One region of the Ruminococcus sp. AF17-12 genome, then DNA from elsewhere that is predicted to be linked to it. Evidence: riboswitches for the same ligand, from Rfam matches in the RefSeq annotation. Region 1 holds a riboswitch; the other holds the start of a gene.
The links. Region 1 has a riboswitch for ZMP and ZTP ahead of DWW77_RS07350 (formate--tetrahydrofolate ligase). Riboswitches for the same ligand answer to the same signal wherever they lie in the genome.
Positions count from the first base shown of each region.

Region 2: linked by a shared signal. The riboswitch ahead of DWW77_RS15165 (IMP cyclohydrolase) and the one ahead of DWW77_RS07350 (formate--tetrahydrofolate ligase) in region 1 are both predicted to bind ZMP and ZTP.

Region 1 covers NZ_QUGY01000005.1:162,686-175,205, reverse strand. Annotated here, with positions in the region: gene DWW77_RS07385 (sensor histidine kinase) at 1-357, opposite strand, end outside; gene DWW77_RS07380 (response regulator transcription factor) at 354-1,031, opposite strand; gene DWW77_RS07375 (TlpA family protein disulfide reductase) at 1,237-2,385, shown strand; gene DWW77_RS07370 (CD1871A family CXXC motif-containing protein) at 2,413-2,565, shown strand; gene DWW77_RS07365 (4Fe-4S binding protein) at 2,573-3,421, shown strand; gene DWW77_RS07360 (helix-turn-helix domain-containing protein) at 3,485-4,213, opposite strand; gene DWW77_RS07355 (sodium-dependent transporter) at 4,435-5,835, shown strand; ZMP/ZTP riboswitch at 6,076-6,157, shown strand; gene DWW77_RS07350 (formate--tetrahydrofolate ligase) at 6,231-7,916, shown strand; gene DWW77_RS07345 (methylated-DNA--[protein]-cysteine S-methyltransferase) at 8,472-9,005, shown strand; gene DWW77_RS07340 (MGMT family protein) at 9,113-9,421, shown strand; gene DWW77_RS07335 (hypothetical protein) at 9,567-9,836, shown strand; gene DWW77_RS07330 (MarR family winged helix-turn-helix transcriptional regulator) at 9,968-10,420, shown strand; gene DWW77_RS07325 (MATE family efflux transporter) at 10,410-11,762, shown strand; gene DWW77_RS07320 (putative ABC transporter permease) at 11,887-12,520, shown strand, end outside.
Region 2 covers NZ_QUGY01000016.1:28,529-41,048, forward strand. Annotated here, with positions in the region: gene DWW77_RS15145 (3D domain-containing protein) at 88-1,173, opposite strand; gene DWW77_RS15150 (lysozyme family protein) at 1,336-2,025, shown strand; tRNA gene DWW77_RS15155 (tRNA-Gly) at 2,192-2,264, shown strand; gene DWW77_RS15160 (phosphoribosylaminoimidazolecarboxamide formyltransferase) at 2,471-3,655, opposite strand; gene DWW77_RS15165 (IMP cyclohydrolase) at 3,694-4,407, opposite strand; ZMP/ZTP riboswitch at 4,494-4,575, opposite strand; gene DWW77_RS15170 (peptidoglycan recognition protein family protein) at 4,673-5,389, opposite strand; gene guaB (IMP dehydrogenase) at 5,502-6,956, opposite strand; gene DWW77_RS15180 (DUF6106 family protein) at 7,025-7,528, opposite strand; gene groL (chaperonin GroEL) at 7,642-9,261, opposite strand; gene groES (co-chaperone GroES) at 9,309-9,593, opposite strand; gene codY (GTP-sensing pleiotropic transcriptional regulator CodY) at 9,891-10,676, opposite strand; gene topA (type I DNA topoisomerase) at 10,823-12,520, opposite strand, start outside.

The DNA of each region.
Region 1 (12,520 bases):
CTCCTGGCTGAGTCTGCGAAGCGGAAGTAATGCCTGACGGCTGATAAAATAAGTGCAGATGCTGCTGAGAAGGATGATGATCCCTGTTACCATGAGTCCTTTGGTGAGAAACAGTTTTTTTGTTAGCTGCAGCTGATCGGAAAGCTCCGGAAATAAGACGGAGGGATCCATATTAAAGGTGATGGGAGCAGAATCTGTGTTATCGATCCGTATCATGTAATCTCCCAGATCCTCCATTCCGGCAACTGCAGACTGGCTGATAAAAAAATACATCAGAATGCAGGTGACTGTCATAAGCAGTGCGGTGATCAGTGTCAGACGCCATTGAAGAGATAGCTTTCCGGTTATTTTTTTCATTGTATATCCTCCGTTAAAATGTAACCCTGGCCGATCTTATTCTGTATTGGATCAAAGCCGAGAGCTGTGCGCAGCTTTTTTCGAAGAGAAGAAATGTGGACACGAATGGAATTGCTGAGACTGTTGACGCTTCCGTCCCAGATATGCTCGATCATTTCTTCCGGGCTTATGATACGGTTCTGATGAAGAAGGAAATATTCCAGAAGAGAACTTTCCTTTCGGGTCAGAGAAAGAGGAAGTCCATCGATACTGGCCTTTCTTGTACGGGTATCAAAGCTGATACGTCCGCATTGCAGACATATATCCTGCTGGATGAATTTCCTTCGTGTCAGACTTCGGATCCGTGCCTCCAGCTCTTCAAAATGAAAAGGCTTGGTGAGATAGTCATTGGCACCGAGATCAAGCCCTTCAACCTTGTCCTGGATCTGTCCTCTGGCAGAGAGGATCAAAACGGGAGTGGAAGTATCGGATTCCCGAAACTGGCGCAGGATTTCCAGACCATCAACGCCTGGAAGGTTCAGATCAAGAAGGATGAGATCATAATTTTCCACCAGACATAATTCCAGTCCTTCATCCCCGTCAAAACATGTGTCCGCTTCATAACCATCCATGCGAAGCCCCTCCGCAATAGACTGGCAAAGCTGCTGTTCATCTTCAATTATCAATATATGCATAATAAATTCTCCTAAAAAACAGTTGATTTTGCTTTGTTATCTATCATATCATGTATAGCATAAAATTCCTGTAAATTTTTTTATTTCTTAACAGAGATTTTATACAGGGGATGATATAGTAAGGCTACAGAGAGCAAGATTTACATATAAAATATACGTCGGTTCCGGATATGGGCCGGTGATATCAGAAGGGAGAATATAAACAATGAAATTAAGAACACAGAAAATAACAGCACTTATGGCAGCAGCGGTATTAGGAATATCTGCATTTGGAAGCGTACCGGTAACGGCGGCAGAAAGCACGGAAACAGCAGATATCGGAGAGGCAATGGCGGTGGATGGAGAGGCAGTTTCATCAGATCTGGTAGCAGGTACATTTAAGCCTTCCGACGTAACCTGCAAGGCACAGGATTCTTATGAATATCCGTTTCTGGGACTGAAGCTTTCACTTTCGAAGGAGCTGTTAAATCAGATCAAGGATCAGAGCATTGCAATGCTTACTACGGAAGATTTTGAGAATCAGACCAATGCAGTGACATATGCCTATGTAAGCTGGAGCAAAATGACAGAGGAACAGAAAAATGCCGAAATACAGAAGATGGGAACCGGATATGACGACTGGGTGGCAGGTCTGGACAGAATTGGTACAATTGGCGTTTATGACGAAGCTTCACAGAAAAAGCTGGATGAGATCACAGGCTGTACAGAGCATAAAGAGCTTGGAAGCAGCAGTGACGGGAAATACAAATATTATCTGAGCACTAACAAAGATGCAGATGAAAAGCTGACAAAGGAGCTGGAAAAGATCAAAACCGACATTACGGAAATGACACCGTATCAGAATATTTCCGTGTTTGAACAGCCACAGGATACCAGCGTCAACCCGGAGGATGTAAAATCTGTAGGAAAATTTGAAACAACAGGAATAGATGGAAAAACATATACAGAAAAAGTATTCAGTGACTATGACCTGACGCTGGTAAATATTTTTACAACCTGGTGCTCACCATGTGTAAAAGAGATTCCGGAACTTCAGGAGCTTTATAAAGAAATGAAAGAGAAAGGCGTCGGAGTAGCAGGCGTGGTGCTTGATACTACAGATGAAAAGGGAAATCAGGACGAGGAGGCAGTAAAAAAAGCAGGCATTCTTCAGGAAAAAACAAAAGCAGAGTATCCGTTCCTGATACCGGATACTACTATGATGAATGGCCGTCTGCAGGGGATTTCCGCATTTCCTGAAACATTTTTTGTTGACAAAGATGGAAACATTGTAGGCGATACCTATACAGGAAGCCATACACTGGACGAATGGAAGGAAATCGTGGAAAAAGAGCTTAAAAACGTTTCAAAGTAAAAGATGATCATTACGGAGAGTGAAAAAATGATTCGGAAAATAACAGCATCCAGGTGGATCGGACCTGCTCTGGCGGTTTTGGGGATTTTACTGATGATACTGGGAATCTGCAGGGGCGAGGTGTCTGTAGTTTTTACAAAAGCGATCAACATCTGTATGGAGTGTATTGGCATTGGATAATAAGAAGATGAAAATAAATGAATGGCCGCGGCATGGGATCCAGGCATTGTGGGCGGCCCTTACAAACAGTCACATATCAGGGTTTGTGACTGGAAAGATCTATACCGGAAAACTGAAAAATGTCTGTGTTCCGGGGCTGAACTGTTATTCCTGCCCCGGGGCAAGAGGGGCCTGCCCTATTGGTTCCCTTCAGGCTGTGATCGGAAGCTGGAACTTCAAGATGGCATATTATGTAGCTGGATTTCTGATCTTTGTAGGAGCGTTGCTTGGAAGACTGGTGTGCGGATTTCTCTGCCCCTTTGGACTGATCCAGGATCTGTTGAACAAGATTCCTTTTCCAAAGAAGATCCGGACATTTCGGGGAGATAAGCTTCTGCGAAAACTGAAATATGTGATCTTTCTTGTATTTGTGATCATACTTCCCATGTTTGTAGTAGATATCATGGGCCAGGGAGCACCATATTTCTGCAAGCTGATCTGCCCGGCAGGAACACTGGAAGGAGGTATCCCTCTGGTGCTGCTGAACAAATCCATGCGAAGTGCAGTAGGCTGGCTGTACATGTGGAAAAATACAATCCTGGTGATCACCATTATCTTATCAATTATGATATACCGGCCATTCTGTAAGTATATCTGTCCGCTGGGAGCTTTTTATTCGGTATTTAATAAAGTTTCCGTTTTTCGTTACAGAGTAGATAAAGAAAAATGTGTTCACTGCGGAAAATGCAGGAATATCTGCCAGATGGAGGTCGATCCGACGGAAAATCCAAACAGTACAGAATGTATCCGATGTGGAAGATGTAAAAAGATATGTCCGACACAGGCGATCCGGTGTGGGTTTGCAGGCAAACCCTGATACAGAAAAATACGAAAACGGTACAGCTTATAAAATATAAGGTGTACCGTTTTTTGCAGAAAACTACTTTTCCATATTATCTATCAGTAACATATTCAGCTGTTCCCAGCGCTTCAGATCTTTTTTTGTAAAAAGCAGCTGGTGGCGGAACGCTTCGGTAAGCTCCTGTGGTTTTAAAGTGATCACACATTTGAATGCGCAGGGCATCAGATCCGCACTGGAAATCCCACACAAAAGTCCTGTTGTAAAATCTCGAAGCTCCAGAGGATTAAAAATGTACAGGAGATCTTCTTCCAGTGGGTTATACTGATTTACAAAGGAAAAACGGATCAGCATATCACTGTAAAGAACTTTTCCGGTGTAAAAAATCTCACTGCTTCTTCCGTTGGCAGAAACAGAACAGATCGTTAAGGTTGCTTCGTATTTTCCGGATTCGCCTTTTTTTTCATAAATATCGATGACGCCATCCTTCGTACGCTGATAGCGTCCATCGTAAAAGTAAAAATATAGCCGCTGTGCCTGAAAAAATGGGCTTTTTTGTCCTTTTCCCGGTGCATTGGACGGTTTACTGGCTGTTTCAGGAAGACCAGTGGTAAGCTGGGACATAGATACCTGGAGAATCTGGCTGATCTCATATAAAGTTTCGATATCAACGGAGATATCTCCATTTTCATATTTGCATACGGTAGCTCGACTTTTATGGATGGCATCTGCCAAATCCTGCAGAGTCATCTTTCCGGCTCTTCGGTATTTTCTTATTTGTTCACCTACATAACAGGTAAAATTACTCATTTTGTTTCCTCATACTATCTATTTTTCTTATTAATTTTTATTGTATACGATTATATCGGAAAAACCGGTATTTTGTAAAGTAGTAAGAAACTTTTTTGAAATAAAATTTCGTAAAAAGAAACTTCTGCCATTTGCACTTATCTTTATTTAAGGTAAGATATGGCTGTTAGGCTGAAGGTTTCAGCCTATATCAAATATATACTTGAAGAGGGGAAATTGAAATGAAAGAAAAAGGAAGTAGCTTTTCCGGCTCAATAGGCTTTGTCCTGGCGGCAGCCGGAAGTGCAGTAGGAGTTGGAAATATCTGGAGATTTCCATATCTCTGTGCCAAAGATGGCGGAGGACTTTTCCTGCTGGTTTATCTGGTACTGGTACTGACTTTTGGATTTGTACTGTTGACAACGGATGTAGCACTTGGGAGAAAGACAAAGAAAAATGCATTGAGGGCTTTTGAATCTCTTGATCCAAAGTGGAAATTTTTAGGACATTTAACGTTTATGGTTCCGGCATTGATCATGACCTATTATTCTGTTATCGGTGGATGGATTGTAAAATATTTTTTTACTTATATTATTTCTGAAGGGAAAGATGCGGCTTCAGATGTATACTTTACATCATTTATTACATCAGATATTGCACCTGTTGTATTTATGCTGATCTTTCTGGCATTGACTGCCTGGATCGTATTTCGTGGTGTGGAAAAGGGAATCGAAAAGTTTTCCAGGATCATTATGCCGGGGCTGATTCTTCTGATCGTGATCATTGCCATTTTTTCACTGACACTGTCCCATACTGATACGGATGGAACTGTCCGCACCGGTATGCAGGGGCTGGCTGTTTACCTCAAACCGGATTTTCATGGATTGACGGTAAAACGCTTTCTGGAGATCCTTCTGGATGCGATGAGCCAGTTATTCTTTTCCTTAAGTGTATCTATGGGAATCATGATCACATATGGTTCTTATGTGAAAAATGAAGTTAATTTAAATAAAGCAACAAATCAGATTGAGATCTTTGATACCGGCGTTGCGTTTCTTGCAGGAATGATGATCATACCGGCTGTTTTTGTATTTCTCGGAAAGGATGGAATGGCTTCCGGCCCAAGCCTGATATTTATCTCACTGCCAAAGGTTTTTGATGCCATGGGAGTATTTGGCCGTCCGGTGGCAATTGCATTTTTCCTGATGATGGGATTTGCGGCACTGACTTCCTGCGTGTCTGTCATGGAGACACTGGTTGCAAACTGCATGGAACTTTATCATAAACCACGTAAGAAAATGTGTGGTGCTGTCGGAATTTATTCTCTTGTTACAGCAGTACTGATCTGCCTTGGTTATAACAAACTGTATTTTGAACTTAAACTGCCAAATGGTTCCGTTGGACAGCTTCTGGATGTGATGGATTATATCAGCAACAGTTTTCTGATGCCGTTTATCTCACTTTTGACAAGCATTCTGATCGGCTGGGTGATCGGCCCTGACTGGATCATAGGAGAAGTGGAACGAAATGGGGAACACTTCAAACGGGCAGGGTTATATCGCTTTATGATCCGTTATGTAGTGCCGGTTGTAATGCTGATATTATTCCTGGTATCTACAGGATTTGCAGATTTGATTTCATAAGTGTGGTAATATGTTTATGGCGTCTGGACAGTCGCATTAACGGATGACCAGTACAAGATACGATTAAATAACAGAGGATTTGATGAAAAAAGATATGTACGAATGTTGGAGAGAAAACTAATACATAGAACGGAAATGATTCAGAAAATTAGACTTAGCTCACTTTAAAAGTGAAAAAATAATTTGATAATTTCTTGACAAGTACTAATAAATATGTTAGTATTCAATCATCAAATTAATAAAGTCTTCGGTGACTGACGGAGTTGTGGGATAACCACGAGGGAGCCGGAGATTCGATGAGTCGACCGTCTGGGCAGTATTTGAAAAACTTCAGATACTGCTCTTTTTTATGGGATAAAAGATGCAGACGGTTGCAGCGGAGAAAGGAGAACATTATGGGATTTAAAAGTGACATCGAGATTGCACAGGAGTGCACAATGGAGCCAATTACCAAGATTGCAGAGAAAGCAGGTATTGATGACAAATATCTGGAGCAGTATGGTAAATACAAAGCAAAGATCGACTATAATCTTCTGAAAGAAACAGACAAAAAAGACGGAAAGCTGATCCTGGTAACAGCCATCAACCCGACACCGGCAGGTGAGGGAAAAACTACGACAACCGTAGGTCTTGCAGATGGAATGCAGAGACTTGGAAAAAATGTTATGGTAGCTCTTCGTGAGCCATCCCTGGGACCGGTATTTGGTGTCAAAGGTGGTGCGGCAGGCGGCGGCTATGCACAGGTAGTTCCGATGGAGGATATCAACCTTCATTTTACCGGTGATTTCCATGCAATCGGTGCGGCAAACAACCTTCTTGCAGCAATGATCGACAACCATATTTTCCAGGGTAATGAACTGAACATCGACCCGAGAAAGATCACCTGGAGACGATGCGTGGACATGAACGACCGTCAGCTTCGTAATGTAGTAGACGGACTTGGCGGAAGAACAAACGGTATGCCGCGTGAAGACGGATATGACATCACTGTAGCATCTGAGATTATGGCAGTTCTCTGTCTGGCAAGTGATATCAAAGATCTGAAAGAGAGACTTTCCAGAATCATCATCGGATATACTTACGGTAAGGTTGCTGAGCAGAAACCGGTAACAGCAGGAGACCTCCACGCAGAGGGTGCTATGACAGCACTTCTGAAGGATGCCCTGAAACCAAACCTTGTTCAGACACTGGAGCATGTTCCGGCGATCGTTCATGGCGGACCATTCGCAAATATCGCTCACGGATGTAACTCCGTAACCGCTACAAAGATGGCTATGAAGCTTGCTGATTATGCCATCACAGAGGCTGGATTCGGTGCTGATCTTGGAGCTGAGAAATTCCTGGATATCAAGTGCCGTATGGCAGGTCTTACACCAAGTGCCGTTGTTATCGTAGCAACCGTACGTGCTCTGAAATATAATGGTGGCGTTGCAAAAGCAGATCTTAACAATGAGAACCTTGAGGCTCTTGAAAAGGGTATCCCGAACCTTCTGAAGCATGTAAGCAATATCAAAAATGTATACAAGCTTCCATGTGTGGTAGCTATTAACGCATTCCCGACCGATACCAAGGCAGAGCTTGATTTTGTGGAAGCAAAATGCAAGGAGCTTGGCGTAAACGTAGCACTTTCCGAGGTATGGGCAAAAGGTGGCGAAGGCGGAATCAAGCTTGCTGAGGAAGTGATCCGTCTTGTTGAAGAGCCGAATGATTTCACATATGCTTATGAACTGGAAGGCTCCATCGAGGACAAACTGAACCAGATCGTACAGAAGGTTTATGGTGGAAAGAAAGTGGTTCTTACAGCAAATGCCCAGAAGCAGGCGAAACAGCTGGAGGCACTTGGATTTGGCAACTGCCCGATCTGTGTGGCTAAGACCCAGTACAGCTTAACAGACGACCAGACAAAGCTTGGTGCTCCGACAGATTTCGAGGTAACAGTAAGAAATCTTAAGATTTCCGCAGGTGCAGGATTTATTGTTGCACTGACAGGTGAGATCATGACCATGCCAGGTCTTCCGAAAGTACCGGCAGCAACCAAGATCGACGTAGACGAGAGCGGTAAGATCACAGGACTGTTCTGATATAAAGTATAGAGATTTTTTGAGGGGAATTCAGATAAAAAGCGGTAGAGCCTGCAAAAATAGAGGCTCTGCCGCTTTTTATATTGTTGTGGAGAGAGTATTGAAAAACTTTTAAAAGCAGAAAAAACACTGGGTTTGACGATCCCGTGATACGAATTTGATACGAAAACCCCCGGAAGTGGTCGAGACTTCCGGGGGTTTTTGTTCCGTTTATGTAAGGTGGTTTAATCCTTTAGGCTGTTACTGCCTGTCGTTTCTGTCCAGCCTAGCCACAGTTGCCATAACAGAAACAAAGAAAGTAATTATAGAACTTGTCATAGGACTTTACATCCTTTCAGCTGGAGGTTCGGCAGCAACAGCATTATAGCATGTTCAAAACAAAAATGGTATAATATTATAAATTGTCAAGAATATCAGCAATCTCCTGCTGCTTGTTGGGATAAAACTCACAATGTCGAGGAAATCGCAGAGGGGACGCGCATGTGACATTTGTGTTAATTAAGAGGAATGCTATAGAAAATATTGTAGAGATAAATGAATGTGGGGGGGGGAAATATGGTATACACATGCAAATATAAATCGCTAATCGGAGATATTTTACTTGCCGCAGATGAAATAGGACTTACCGGTCTGTGGTTTGAAGGACAGAAATATTTTGCAAATACACTTCCCAATGACCATATCCAACAGGAGACGGAAATTCTCACAGAAGCAAAAAGATGGCTGGATGTATATTTCTCCGGTGAAGAACCGAACTTTACTCCACCACTTCATCCGAACGGTTCAATATTCAGAAAGGCAGTGTGGCAGATTTTACTGGAGATCCCCTACGGACAGACGATCACATATGGAGAAATTGCGCGCAGAATGGCAGAGATGAAAAACACTTCCCATATGTCCGCCCAGGCAGTAGGCGGTGCGGTTGGACATAATGAAATTTCCATTATCATTCCCTGCCATCGAGTCGTAGGAACAAATGGAAGTCTGACAGGATACGCCGGAGGAATAGACAAAAAAATTTCACTTCTTAAGCTGGAACATACAGATATGAGTTGTTTGTTTATTCCAAAGAAAGGAACTGCACTGTAAAACTCAGGCTGAGAGGACGGTCTGGTGCAGGCGTCCACGAAAAGACAGATATTTTATTTATGAAAGCATGCTATGAAAATTGCCAGCAGGATTTCGGAGGAATAATTATGGGAAAAATACTGGATGAAGATTTAATCTACGAGATACTGTCCGTGGTGGAAGAGATACCGGAGGGAAAAGTGGCCTCCTACGGACAGATCGCACGGCTGATCGGGCGGGATAAAAATTCACGTCTTGTAGGAAAAGTCTTAGGTATGGCAGAATTTTACGGGAAGTATCCCTGCCACAGAGTTGTGAACCATGCAGGGCGTACTGCACCAGGCTGGAGAGAGCAGAAGATGCTTCTGGAAGACGAGGGTGTGGAGTTTAAGGCAAATGGATGTGTAGATATGAAGCAGTATCAGTGGGAGGAGTAGTGTTTTATGAATTGTAGAAATATGATGCAGATCCCGGAGCTTACAGAAGTTCTGAAGCTGAAAGCAGGGGAAAACGGTCTGGAGTAGTCTGTACGATGGGGCTATTTTGCAGACTGCCTGCAGTGCATCAAAAGTGAATACAGGATTGAATAACTATATCCATGGAGGAGAATTCGTAGTTCTGACAAATCCCAGTGTCACCAACAACAGCCGGAAACTCGTGCTGGAGGAAAAGGACAGAAACGCCGCAGAGCAGCTGTCTTCCTCTATTCTGGATGCAGAACATTTAAGCCGAGAGCGTGTGATGGCACAGGCCAGATATCTGAACCTTGCACCGCTTACCATGACCGATGAGCAGATGGAGAAAGGACTTGAGATCTTTGAAGCTTCTCTGAAAGAGGCATTAGAAGCATAGATTAATAGAAAGTTACTCTGTAATAGAAAGCTACTCTGTAACAGAAAAATAAAACATGCTTGACAAACCATAAATTCCTTATATAATTATCAATGGTAATTAACAAAGATAATTATACAAGGAGTTTTTTTATGACAAATGAAAAGATCAAGCGGATGTTTGATGCGTTTTATCAGGCAAAGCGGATCCGGGATATGCTTCCGCCACTGCCTCAGGGGGTGATGCCATCCTACATACAGTATCTGGATGTGATCCATTCTCTGCAGCGGGAAAAAAAGGATATCCGGCTCTCTGATATCAGTGATGCCATGAACCTTCCGCGTCCGGGTGTTACCAGAACAGTGAAAGAAATGGAGGCAAAGGGATATCTTCAGAAGCTTACGTCTCCGGATGACGGGCGCGTTACTTACATTTCCATAACAGAAAAAGGAGAGAGGCTTTCCAGGAAGTATGATCAGGATTATTTCAGCAGTCTGGCGCCCTATCTTTCAGAGATTTCCGAAGAAGAAGCAGACAATATGATCCGGACCATCGGGAAATTTTATCAGATCATGTGTGACAGGAGGGAACATTATGACAAATGATAAGGCAGATTTTACCCAGGGAAATATCCTGAAGAAGCTGGTTGCATTTATGATGCCGGTACTCGGTGCGCTGATCCTGCAGGCTGCCTATGGTGCGGTCGATCTTCTTGTAGTTGGAAGATTCGGTTCCACATCCGGACTGTCAGCGGTTTCCACCGGAAGTCAGGTACTGAATCTGGTTACCTTTGTAGTGATCCAGTTTGCTATGGGTATCACAGTTCTGATCGCACGTTATCTTGGAGAAAAAAGACCGGAGCAGATCGGCTCCGTTATCGGTGGGGCTGCAATCGTCTTTACCATGATCTCTATCGTGCTGTTTATTGTTATGGTAGGCTTTGCACATCCGATTTCCATGCTGATGCAGGCACCGGAAGAAGCGGTAGCGCTGACTGCATCTTATGTACGGATCTGTGGCAGCGGAATTTTCTTTATTGTCGCGTATAACCTACTGTCTGCTATTTTCCGTGGCCTTGGTGACAGTAAATCTCCGCTGCTGTTTGTGCTGGTGGCATGTATTGTAAATGTGATCGGAGACCTGGTACTGGTAGCCGGCTTACATATGGATGCAGCAGGAGCAGCTATTGCTACGGTTTCTGCTCAGGCCTTAAGTGTTGTATTTGCAGTAGTTCTGCTGATAAAGAAGAAGCTTCCGTTTACCATTACAAAAAAAGATTTCCGGCTGAATCCTCAGTGCAGACGTTTTCTTAAGATCGGACTGCCGCTGGCACTTCAGGAATTCCTGACACAGATTTCATTTCTGGCCTTGTGCGCATTTGTCAATCGCCTGGGTCTGGAAGCATCCTCCGGTTACGGAGTTGCATGTAAGATCGTAAACTTTGCCATGCTGGTTCCAAGCTCCCTGATGCAGTCCATGGCCTCCTTTGTTTCACAGAACGTAGGAGCAGGAAAGCCGAAACGTGCGAGAAAATCCATGCTTACGGGAATTGGAGTTGGCCTGTCTGTGGGATGCCTGGTATTTATCCTGATCCTGCTGAAGGGTGATGTGCTGGCAGGATTCTTTTCAATAGATGCCGGCGTTATCCAAAAGGGCTTTGATTATCTGAAGGGGTTTGCTCCGGAGACACTGGTAACGGCTGTTCTGTTCAGTATGATAGGCTATTTCAACGGAAACAACCAGACCATATGGGTTATGGTCCAGGGCCTGATCCAGACGCTTCTGGTACGACTTCCAATGGCGTACTTTATGAGTATCCAGCCGGATGCCAGCCTGACAAAGATCGGTCTTGCAGCACCGGTATCTACCACAGTGGGAATCATTCTGAACATCGGATTCTTTCTGTACTTTACCCGTGTGAAAAAAGAAATTGTTTCGGAAGAATGACCGGATAAAGGGATGTAAATGAGAGGGGTGATATGATATAATCAGAATCACCCCGGCAGAGGTGATGGTACTGACCCCTGAAATAGCTGCCGGAATCTTGACAGCTGTAAAGGAGGAGTACAGGATGATTTGCGGGATGACGTATTTTCAGATATGTCTGTATTTTTTGTTTTATTCTTTTGGAGGATGGGTCGTTGAAGTTATCTTCCATGCAGTAACCTTAGGAAAGGTTATAAACCGGGGATTTCTCAACGGTCCGGTATGCCCGGTGTACGGATTTGGTGTACTTTCCGTGTTTGCATTGCTTAATACGCTTCAGAGCGGCGGACATCAGATGAGTGAGGGAATGATCTTTCTGTTTGGAATCGTTCTTGCAACTGCGGTAGAGCTGGTTGCCGGATGGCTTCTGGATGTATGCTTCCATGCAAGATGGTGGGATTATTCTAATAAGCCGCTGAATTTTCACGGCTATATCTGTCTTGAGTTTTCCCTGATATGGGGACTTGCCATTGTGATGGTCGTAAAGGTTTTTCAGAAGTATGTGGAGCGTCAGGCTTCTCATACACCTTCCACACTGGAATGGGTTGTTATGGCAATTCTGTATGCGGTGTATCTGGCTGATCTTATTGTAACAGTGGCGGTGATCCGCGGACTGAATAAAAAGCTTACTCGACTGGATAAGGTACGTGCGGATCTGCGGATCGTGAGTGATAAGCTCAGTGATACTCTGGCAACAACTACCATTGATACAGCACAGA
Region 2 (12,520 bases), on a different contig from region 1:
AATAGCCTCTGCTGGTCAGAGTTTTTTTATACAAAAAAACTGCTGCAAATCCCTTATGGAATGGAATCTACAGCAGTCTTTTTCTGATCACTGAAGCAAATATACTTCTGTATAAAACACACCCTTCTGCTCTGCTTCGGAATGTGTTGCCACATATACGTCGATACAATTGGTCCGGATTGCTCCTCCACAGTCCTCTGCAACATAAACCTGGCCATTGATCACTACTTTGGAACCGTATGGGATCTGACTCGGATCCACTGCGATCGTACGGTTGGTAGTGGCCGTTACTCCTGTGGAAGTAATTCCATTCGCCCATGGTCCGCAGCAGATGCTGCACGGACAATAATGCGTGATCCGGAATGTTCCCAGTGGTTTCAGTGTCGCGTCAGAAGATACTGATACCGGCGTTCCGATCTGTACGCCAGCTGCGGTACTTCCGGAACCACCTGTGGAAGTTACACCATCCACTGCATCCGCAAAAATCCCCTCCCCTGAACTCTTGGTAAGGGATCCTGCTTTTGTGTTCTTTTCCTGCTCTGCCTTGGCCACTTCCGTAGCCTGATAACCTTCCAGACAGCTGGTCGGAATATATCCGACGTGATCTGAACCACTGTCATCTGTGTAAACGATCCTGCTCCAGATAGCATCAGCATCTACCGTACCTGTTCTTTTCAACTCATCATCCTGAAGGACCTCTCCTACAACCTCTCCGTCTTTCTTGCCGGGATAATCCAGGATATCACTGTCCTGTGCCGCTGTAACTGTATCCGTAAATTTATTTACGATCTCTGTATCACTGAGCACGCTGTCCGAAACATAACCGATGATCTTGTCCTCACCTTTCTTTTGGAAGGTCACCTTGCTCCAGCCATTGTCACAGACTGCAACTCTTTCAAGTTTCGTTCCCAGGATCACAGAACGCAGCTCTGTACCACTGTCTCCCGGATTGGACCGGATTTCCGTATTTTTCGCTGTAACATAAAGCGTATCACTCTTCGCCAAAACATTTACTGTATTTCCCGCCCCATCATCGATCTGAAACTGCTGAGGTGTTTTTTTCTCCTGTGTATATGTATCCAATGTTGCTTCATATCCCAATACCTCTGCAGATACTGATGCAGGGAAAAGCATAGAAGCACATAAAATAACTGCCAGAAGCTTTTTTCGCATGAAATCTTGCCTCCTTTTTTCCGGCATTCTACGGTTTGTCCCGACTATCATAGCATATCAGATCATATTTTGCAATTTCACAGGACAGTCTTCAGAAATTTTTAACAAAAAGATCATATTTTTTAACTGGTCAAATCTATCCGTAACGGATACAATACATATATGAATACAAAACACAAGAAACCAACCCTTACTAAAAAACAGCGCCACAGACTCCGTGTACAGCAGGTACGCAGGCAAAAGATCTTTCTGACATGTCTTTTTCTGCTGATCGTGGGCTGTATCCTTCTGCGTTTTCCCGGATTTTCCGGCAGGCAGGAGGAAACCCATCAGATCAATGCAGCCTGTGAAGCTTATCGCGATGAGGTTTCCAGCGAAGCAGCACAATATGATATGTCCGACTATGTAGACCTGCTCCTGGCTGTGATGATGCAGGAAAGCTCCGGACAGGGTACCGATCCCATGCAGTCCTCAGAAGGAGCCTACAATGCCAGATATCCTCAGCAGCCCAATGGTATCACAGATCCTTCTTACTCTATTTCCTGTGGCATCCAGGAACTGAAATATGCTCTGGATAAAGCCGGCTGTACCGGTCCGACTGATCTTTCCAAAATCCGTCTGGCTCTGCAGGCATATAATTTCGGAGCCGATTCCTATTTTGCTTATCTGGAGGAGAACGATCAGACTGTGTGGACGGCCCAAAGTGCCCAGGCCTTTGCCCAGATAGCAAGCGGCAACACACAACGTGATGAAGATGATCCCCTTCACGATCCTGCAGGTCCATGGGACTATGGTGACCAATACTATCCGGATCATGTTTTGCGCTATTACCACTTAGACAATAACTCATAAGCCACCGAAATATTCTCATATACAAGGTCTGTTTCAGATGTCTGGAATAAACTTTATATGTTGTATATAATTTCAAAAAAATTCCAAAAAACATTTGACAGAATATAAAATCTATGCTAATATATGTCTTGTCGCTGAGGGAAATGCTTGAGGCGATAAGGCATATGCGATAGTGGCGTAGTTGGTAACGCGCGACCTTGCCAAGGTCGAGACCGCGGGTTCGAGCCCCGTCTATCGCTCTTCAGAACTCTGTTTTTCAGAGTTCTTTTTTTTTGCTGATTTATACCTGCTTTCAATCATATGGATATTCACAGCCTGTTGAAAACTATCCTTCTTCAATCAAAAAGTCCCGAATCTGATTTCTTTTTTCCAGAAATTCAGATTCGGGACTTTATATTTTTTATCTTTTATTTCAGCCGCTTATCATGGTCATGATATATATCTTTTAGTGGTGGAAAAGGCGGATTCCTGTAAATGCCATCACCATTCCATACTTATTACATGTATCGATAACTGCGTCATCACGTACAGATCCACCCGGCTCTGCAATATATTTTACACCGCTCTTATATGCGCGCTCGATATTATCACTGAACGGGAAGAATGCATCGGATCCCAGTGTCACGCCGGTAAGACCATCCAGCCATGCTCTCTTCTCTTCTTTTGTGAACACTTCCGGCTTCTCTGTGAATGTCTTTTCCCATGCACCATCTGCAAGGACATCCATATATTCCTCACCAATGTAAACATCAATGGCATTATCTCTCTCCGCACGTGTGATCGTGTCTTTAAACGGAAGCTCCAGTACTTTCGGACACTGACGGAGATACCAGTTATCTGCTTTCTGGCCTGCAAGGCGTGTACAATGTACACGGGACTGCTGTCCTGCACCAACGCCGATAGCCTGTCCGTCCTTAACAAAGCATACAGAATTGGACTGTGTATATTTCAGGATGATCAGAGAAACCTTCATATCTCTCTTGGCTTCTTCCGTAAGCTCTTTATTCTCTGTTACAATATTGGAGATCAGCGTATCATCAATTGCCAGCTCCTGGCGGCCCTGCTCAAAAGTGACTCCAAATACCTGTTTGTGCTCCAAAGGTTCCGGAACATAGTTTTCATCGATCTGGATCACATTGTAATTGCCTTTTTTCTTCTGCTTCAGAATTTCAAGAGCCTCCTCTGTATATCCTGGTGCGATCACACCATCAGAAACCTCTCTCTTGATCAGCATTGCGGTATCTTTGTCGCAGACATCAGAAAGAGAAATAAAATCACCAAATGATGACATACGATCTGCACCTCTTGCTCTTGCATACGCACATGCAAGCGGGGAAAAATTCTTCCAGTCCATATCACCTACCCAGTAGATCTTTGCCAGTGTCTCATTCAGCGGAAGTCCGATGGAAGCACCTGCCGGAGATACATGCTTAAATGAAGTTGCTGCCGGAAGTCCGGTTGCTTTCTTAAGGTCACGTACCAGCTGCCAGCCATTAAAGGCATCCAGGAAGTTGATGTATCCCGGTCTTCCGGAGAGTACCTGGATCGGAAGCTCACTTCCATCTGCCATATAGATCTTTGATGGTTTCTGATTTGGGTTACATCCGTATTTTAACTGTAATTCTTTCATGAAAAAGCTCCTCCGTTCTCTGTGATATCCCTATTTTCTTATTTATTCTTGTTTACAATCCTGGATTCATAATTTCCTGTCTCAATGTCAATAAAACGAACAAAGAGAGAAACTTTATTATCCTGGTTCAGGCTCTTCCAGAGGAGATCCGCAAACTCATCAATATCGTTTGGGATCTCTACCAGCTTCGGCTCTCCCTCGAAACTTGGAAGTGGATTTCCATCGCATTTATAAGTATGGATAAAACGTCCCTGTCCTGCCGCCGCATTCTCATAGGCGAATGTATAACGAAGACAGGAATCCGGATTTCCGTTATTGCTCTTTAAAATAGACATCGCATAATTGAATTTACCGTTTTCAACATGAAGAACGCCTGAAATACGAGGTGTATAGTTCGGCGCATCCGGCTCAAACTCTCTGCTGCGGAGAGACTGTTCAAAGGTGAGCTGTCTGTCCATTCCCTCATAGATCGTATCTGTCTGATCACCGTTTGTTACGATGGTCTTATTTCCAAGGACACGTACCGGTGCATAAATGATCAGGCTCGGGTCTGTAAGCTTGGACGGATCAAAAGCCTGTGTACGGATTCCTTCCCCATCCTCAACAAAAATACGGTTTCTGCTGTTCTCGCTTCTTCCCATAATAAAATATGCAGTAACTGCATGTTTCCCGTCAGCGGAACGTCCGATCACAATTCCTCTTCCCGGATAGGAATTTTCTTTCAGTTCTTTTTCAAGTGAAAATGTCGTCATTTTTCACAGTCCTCCTTGTCTAATGTAAGGCCCGGGGCTTATCCCAGGATATGAACGGTAACAAAAAACCGCCTGGACACCCCTTATCAGGCTGCCCAGGCGGTCGGCTTCTCACTTCACTGCACTCCCTGTAGGTAATCCTACTTTCCGCCAGTCATGCAGCTTCTGCTGTTATACTACAATACTTCTTCTTAATTTTCAAGCCCCTATTTTCAGAAATTATTTTTCCAGACTTCTTGTTGCTCACAAAATAAACAGTAACACTTTATTTCCCCCGTAATGCATAATCTGTCTGGATCTGTGCTGCAATGTCTGATTTCATCTGGATCCATGCATCGGGATTTTCCACGTAATACTTCGGACAGTCTTTACCTGTGACATCATAATGACGGATCACCTGATCCGAAGTCAGTCCAAAGCGTGTACAAAGCCACGCTGTCAGCTTTACCGCTGAATCATAGGTTGCTGTATTAAACTGCCCTGTTTCATCCGGATGGCAGCATTCAATGGATATGGTATCTACATTTCTGGAATTTGTGGCATAGGATATTTCCGAAGTGGGAATACATTGTACCACTTCTCCCTCCAACCCTACCACAAAATGACTGCTGACTTTGTTGTCCTGCGTTGTCGCAAGATTTTCAAAATAATTCCGGTTGGATACGGCAGTAGATCCCGGATTGGCCGTATAATGAATGGCTATATAATTTACCTGTTCCATAGAAATCTGTGGTCTGGAATAGGAATTCGGTGTCAGAAGCTCCACATCAATAAAAGGTGCTCCTTCTGCCTGCCATTGTTCCGGTCCGCCATTTCCGCTGGCATTCCCGGATATCTCTTCCTGTCCGGACTGAGTTTCACTCTGTTCCATGCGCATCTCAAAAAATGCGTATCCTAACGCACACGCAGCAAAAGCAACGATCACAATGATACATATCAGCACAATCCTCTGCAGGATCTTGATCGGGTTCTTTTTTCTCAAAGACTTCTTTTTTCTTCTGGAAGACCCGGAGGAAGTTTTCTTTACGGAAACAGGCCGCCCGCTATGGGACGGCCTGGGTGACTTTTTACCGGTCTTACCTTTTTTTCCTTTATTATTCATCTACACTGTAGTTTGGAGCCTCTTTTGTGATGTGGATGTCATGTGGATGTGACTCTTTAAGAGATGCAGCTGAAATCTTGATGAATCTGCCTGTTGTCTTAAGCTTCTCAATATTCTCTGCTCCACAGTAACCCATACCGGATCTTAAACCACCGATCAGCTGGAATACGGTATCCTCAACATGTCCTTTATACGCAACACGACCCTCAACACCCTCCGGCACAAGCTTCTTTGCATTCTCCTGGAAATAACGATCCTTGCTGCCATTCTCCATAGCTGCGATAGATCCCATTCCACGATACACTTTATATTTTCTTCCCTGATAAAGTTCGAATGTTCCCGGGCTCTCATCGCATCCTGCGAACATGCTTCCCATCATGCAGACATTGGCACCTGCTGCGATGGCCTTGGTGATATCTCCGGAATATTTGATACCGCCGTCTGCAATGATCGGGATTCCGTAGCTGTTAGCCACTTCATAACAATCCATAACTGCAGTAACCTGCGGAACACCAATACCTGCAACAACACGTGTTGTACAGATAGATCCCGGTCCGATACCAACTTTAACTGCATCTACTCCAGCCTCGATCAGAGCCTTGGTAGCTTCGCCTGTTGCAACATTACCTGCGATTACCTGAAGCTCCGGATATGTTGCCTTGATTTCGCGGACTGCTTTTAAAATGTTTTCTGAATGACCATGTGCAGAATCAATTATGATCACATCTACATTAGCCTTCACAAGCGCATCAACACGTGCAAGCACATTTGCTGTGATGCCAACCGCAGCACCACAGAGAAGTCTTCCCTGTGCATCCTTGGCTGCAAGCGGATACTTGATCTGTTTCTCGATATCCTTGATGGTAATGAGTCCTTTTAAATTAAAGTCATCATCTACAATGGGTAATTTCTCCTTACGGGATTTCGCAAGGATCTTCTTGGCATCCTCAAGTGTGATTCCTTCCTTAGCTGTGATCAGTCCTTCTGAAGTCATGCACTCCTTGATCTTTCTGCTGAAATCTGTCTCAAATTTAAGATCACGGTTTGTGATAATACCTACCAGTTTTCTGCCTTCTGTGATCGGAACACCGGAAATACGGTATTTCGCCATCAGATCATTGGCATCCTTCAGTGTATGCTCTGCTGAAAGATAAAATGGATCGGTGATAACACCGTTCTCAGAACGTTTAACTTTGTCAACCTCTTCTGCCTGTGCCTCAATGGACATATTCTTGTGAATGATACCGATACCACCCTGTCTGGCCATAGCAATTGCCATTCTGTGCTCTGTAACTGTGTCCATTCCCGCACTCATCATGGGGATATTCAGCTTTACTTTCTTGGTTAAATACGTTGAAACATCAACCTGATTCGGAATTACTTTAGAATAAGCCGGAACCAGCAGGACATCATCAAACGTAATGCCTTCACCAATAATAGTACCCATTGCATTTCCTCCCTTTGTGTAAGATATTTTAAATTTGTGAACTAGTGTAACAAAAAACAAGATTCATGTCAATCCAAAAAAACTTTACTCGGTGCAGAATTTTTCATGGTATTGGCAAGTTCATCATCCAGCTCCAGGATCACCTTGCAGGTTTCTCCGCTGTCTCTTACGATCATGGCATAGCGCTTATGATCCTCAATACCTGAGGAAAAGTCTATGGTTTTCATCTTCTGATTTCCGTTGTAATAATCCATTCTGTGGGATTTCAGAGGTGCCACAAGATCAGCCTCCGCAAGCTGAAGTGATTTTACTCTTTTCCTCTTTGACTTGGACATGATCATATCAATATCCAGTTCCCCGTTAACAAACAGATATTCATATTCCAGGTCTGTTTTCGGAATTACAAAATAGCATGCAACACCAAGAGCGATAGCCGGAACCAGAAGAAGTGCATTCAGCACCAGACCTCCCAGAACCATGATCACGGTCAGTGCAATAAGACCGTATTTTATAGCAAGATCCTTCCCTGTCTGTTTCTTCTTTACCAGAAGTTCTGAATATAAGTCACTCATTTGCTTCTTCCTTTCGTAATTTACTGATTTCTTTTGATTATAACACAAAAAGAGAGCCGCGTCCATGACGCAGGCCCTCTCATTTTGTAAATTATTTACCTGCCTGCTTGAAATTACATCATTCCCATTCCCGGGTTTGGTGCCGGAGCAGGAGTATCCTCTTTGATCGTAGAAACTACAGCCTCTGTTGTAAGAAGTGTAGATGCAACACTTGTTGCGTTCTGAAGTGCACTTCTTGTAACCTTTGCAGGATCAAGGATTCCATTTTCAACCATGTTTACATATTTCTCATTCAGAGCATCAAAGCCTGTACCTACCTCAGACTCTCTTACCTTGTTGATGATAACAGCGCCTTCCAGTCCTGCGTTTGCAGCAATGTGGAACAACGGAGCCTCAAGGGCTTTCAGGATCACATAAGCACCTGTCTTCTCATCTCCCTCAAGTGTTGCTGCAAGTTTTGCAACCTCTTTGGAAGCATGGATGTAAGCAGATCCGCCGCCTGCGATGATACCTTCCTCAACAGCTGCTCTTGTTGCTGCAAGAGCATCCTCAAGACGAAGCTTTGCTTCCTTCATCTCTGTCTCAGTAGCAGCACCTACACGGATAACAGCTACGCCGCCTGCCAGTTTTGCAAGTCTTTCCTGAAGTTTTTCTTTATCAAACTCGGATTTTGTCTCCTCGATCTGCGCACGGATCTGAGCAACACGTTTTGCGATGGCATCTTTATCGCCAAGGCCGTCAACGATAACTGTATTCTCTTTTGCAACCTTAACGGATTTTGCACGTCCGAGCTGCTCCATTTTAGCTTCCTTCAGATCAAGACCGAGCTCGTCAGAGATCACCTGTCCGCCTGTCAGGATCGCGATATCCTGAAGCATCTCTTTTCTTCTATCACCATAGCCAGGTGCTTTAACAGCTACTACCTGGAAGGTTCCTCTCAGTTTGTTAACGATCAGGGTTGTGAGAGCCTCACCCTCAACATCTTCTGCAATGATGAGAAGCTTTGCACCAGCCTGAACAACCTGCTCAAGAAGCGGAAGGATCTCCTGGATGTTGCTGATCTTCTTATCTGTGATCAGAATATACGGATCATCAAGAGTTGCCTCCATCTTCTCCATATCTGTAGACATGTATGCGGAAATATATCCACGGTCAAACTGCATACCTTCAACAAGGTCAAGCTCTGTATGCATGGTCTTGGACTCCTCAACAGTGATAACACCATCCTTGGAAACCTTCTCCATAGCGTCTGCAACCAGCTGTCCAACCTGCTCATCACTTGCAGAGATTGCGGCTACATTAGCGATCTGAGCTTTTCCGTTGATTGCCTGGCTCATGTTCTTGATTGCTTCTACTGCAACATCTGTTGCTTTTTTCATTCCTTTTCTGAGGATGATCGGGTTCGCTCCTGCTGCCAGGTTCTTCATTCCCTCATGTACCATTGCCTGTGCAAGCACGGTTGCTGTTGTAGTACCATCACCAGCTACATCGTTTGTCTTGGATGCAACCTCTTTGATGATCTGAGCACCCATATTCTCGAATCCGTCCTCAAGCTCGATCTCTTTTGCAATGGAAACACCATCGTTTGTGATAAGCGGAGCACCGAAAGATTTGTCAAGTACTACATTTCTTCCTTTCGGTCCAAGTGTTACTCTTACTGTATCTGCAAGTTTATTTACACCAGCTTCAAGTGCTGCTCTTGCTTCTGCGCCGTATTTGATCTCTTTTGCCATGATAAAATGACCTCCTATTTATATTGATATACGATAAGATGTTTATATTATTTAATGATTGCCAGGATATCTTCCTGCTTTACAATAATATAATCAGTTCCATCCATCTTTACTTCTGTTCCTGCATATTTGGAATAGATAACAGTATTTCCGACTTCTACTTCCATTTTTATTTCTTTTCCGTTTACAACTCCGCCAGGTCCAACTGCAATGACCTCTGCCTGCTGTGGTTTCTCCTGTGCCTGTCCCGGAAGCACGATTCCGGATGCTGTTGTCTCTTCTGCTTCAACCTGTTTTAATACTACTCTGTCGCCTAAAGGTACTAACTTCATGATCTATGTTCCTCCTTTATAAGTTCCATCTTCGTCTGCTAGCACTCACTTTATACGAGTGCTAATCACTATGGCTATATTAGTGAATTTCACATATTTTCGCAACCCTTTTAAGATATGGTTTTTCTATATTATTCTGATTTTATCTCTTTTATACTCTTGTTTTCTCTCGTTTTCTTAATTTCATTATTTATTTTGATTTTATGAAACAGACAAAAAAGAGACTCCCACGATAGCGGGAAGTCTCTTTTGTCACGTTCTTTATCTTATATCAAGCATCTGACAGTGCTGATCACATTATGCCTTCTTGCTTCTCTGTGCTTTTATCTCCTCAAGCTCATCAAAGATCACTTCATTAAGAACTTTAATGTAAGTTCCCTTCATACCGGATGAACGGGATTCGATCACACCTGCACTCTCGAATTTACGCAGTGCATTTACGATCACGGATCTGGTGATACCTACACGGTCAGCGATCTTGCTGGCAACCAGGATACCCTCATCCCCATCCAGCTCATCAAAAATATGGATGATCGCCTCAAGTTCTGAGAAGGACAGTGTACTGAATGCCGATTTAACGATCTGCTGTTTTCTGTCTTCTTCTGCGTTCTCGTCATGAACCGCACGCATCATTTCCAGGCCAACAACTGTTGTACCATACTCGCTGACGATAATATCCTCAATATCATAGGGATGATCATTGCGGTACATGAATAACGTTCCCAGTCTCTCACCTGCAATATCGATCGGATTCACGATTCCCTGATAATTTCCGGGTACATGCTCAAAGCCAAGTGTCTGGAGATTGACATTCTCCTTTGTGGAAAGAACACCAAGAAATCTCTCATTCAATAACGGGTCGATATGTCCGCCGATCTTGTCATCGATCAGCTCTGTGATCTCATCCACACCCGGGCAGATACTGACTCCCAGAACCTTACCTTTCTTACTGAGTACCAGGATATTGGAACTTAAGGTTTCCATGAGCACCTGGCAAATGTCGTTAAACACTACCTTGCTTGAGCTGCTGTTATGCAGAAGCTTATTGATTTTTCTAGTTTTATCTAGCAACTGAACGCTCATTTTTCCTCCTTTCACTTTCGTACCTTGAAAGAAATCGTTTTTCTAGTCTAATATTACACGTTATTCTGGAAATTTACAAGACATTTTTATATTTTTTTTATTTTTAACGGGATTTTCTGAAAATTAATAGAAAAGCATTTATTCAATCAATCTTCATCTTTTGGTTTTTGTTCCACATATCCGCAGGTTTCCTGGCTGCAAACCAGCTTATTTCCCTTTTCGAGCATATAATTACCACATTTCGGACATTTCTTTGCAGAAGGTTTCTGCCAGGACATAAAATCACATTCCGGATTATTCTCACATCCGTAATATTTTCTGCCTTTTTTCGTTTTTTTCATGACAATTTCGCCGCCGCACTTCGGACATGCAACACCGATCTTCTCATAATATGGTTTTGTATTACGGCAGTCCGGAAATCCGGGGCATGCAAGAAATCTTCCATGAGGACCGTACTTGATCACCATGTTGCGGCCACAGTTGTCGCAGATCACATCCGTAACCTCATCCTGTATATCAACTTTCTCAAGCTCTTTCTCAGCCTCATCCACATCATGCTTCAGATCCGGATAGAAGTTACGTACAACCGTTTTCCACTGTACGGTACCTGCTTCCACGCAGTCCAAAAGCCCCTCCATAGTTGCTGTAAAGTTTACATCCACAATACTTGGAAAAGCCTGTTTCATAATATTATTAACAACCTCTCCAAGCTCTGTGACGTAAAGATTTTTCTGTTCCTTGGATACATAGCGTCTGCTGATGATCGTTGTGATGGTCGGCGCATACGTACTTGGACGTCCGATTCCAAGCTCTTCCATAGTCTTTACAAGTGAAGCCTCTGTGTAATGTGCCGGCGGCTGTGTAAAATGCTGCTCCGGCTTCAGTTCTTTCAGCTTCAGCTCCATACCCTTTTCCAGACTTTGACTTAAAACATTGCCCTTTTTGTCATCGCCCTCTTCTGTGTACACAGACATAAAGCCATCAAAGGCAACCTTGGATGCTGCAACCGTGAACACATACTCACCTGCTCCGATCTTGACAGACGTGGTCTCATAACGTGCCGGTGCCATTCTGCTCGCCGCAAAACGTCTCCAGATCAGCTGATATAAACGGAACTGATCCCTGGTCAGGGATTCCTTCACCAGAACTGGTGTCCTCGCAATATCTGTAGGACGAATCGCCTCATGAGCATCCTGTATCTTCTGTCCGTTTTTGATCGCCTTCTCTGTCTGAGAAACATAATCCAAACCATACTGCTCAGAAATATAAGTTCTTGCTGCTGCATCTGCTTCCTCTGAAATTCGAGTAGAATCTGTACGCAGATAGGAGATCAGACCTACCGTACCACTGCCTTTTACATCCACACCTTCATATAACTGCTGTGCCAGGCGCATAGTCTTCTGCGTAGAAAAATTCAGTGTCTTGGCAGCTTCCTGCTGCAGAGTACTTGTGGTAAACGGAAGGGGAGCGTTTTTGATCCTCTCACCTTTTTTTACTTCTGTGATCTCATATTTACAGTCTTCCAGACTTTTCAGGATCTCATCCATTTCCTGCCGGTTTCTGATCGGAAGTTTTTTATCTGTTCCATAGAACTTGGCTGTCAACGGTTTCTTCTCACCCTTTACCTGAAATTCACCCTCCAGGCTCCAATATTCTTCAGGAATGAATGCATTGATCTCATCTTCTCTGTCACAGATGATACGCAGTGCCACAGACTGTACACGGCCTGCACTTAAACCTCTTTTTACCTTGGCCCAGAGCAGCGGACTGATGGTATAACCTACCATACGATCCAGCATACGCCTTGCCTGCTGTGCATCTACCAGATTCATGTCCAGTTCCCT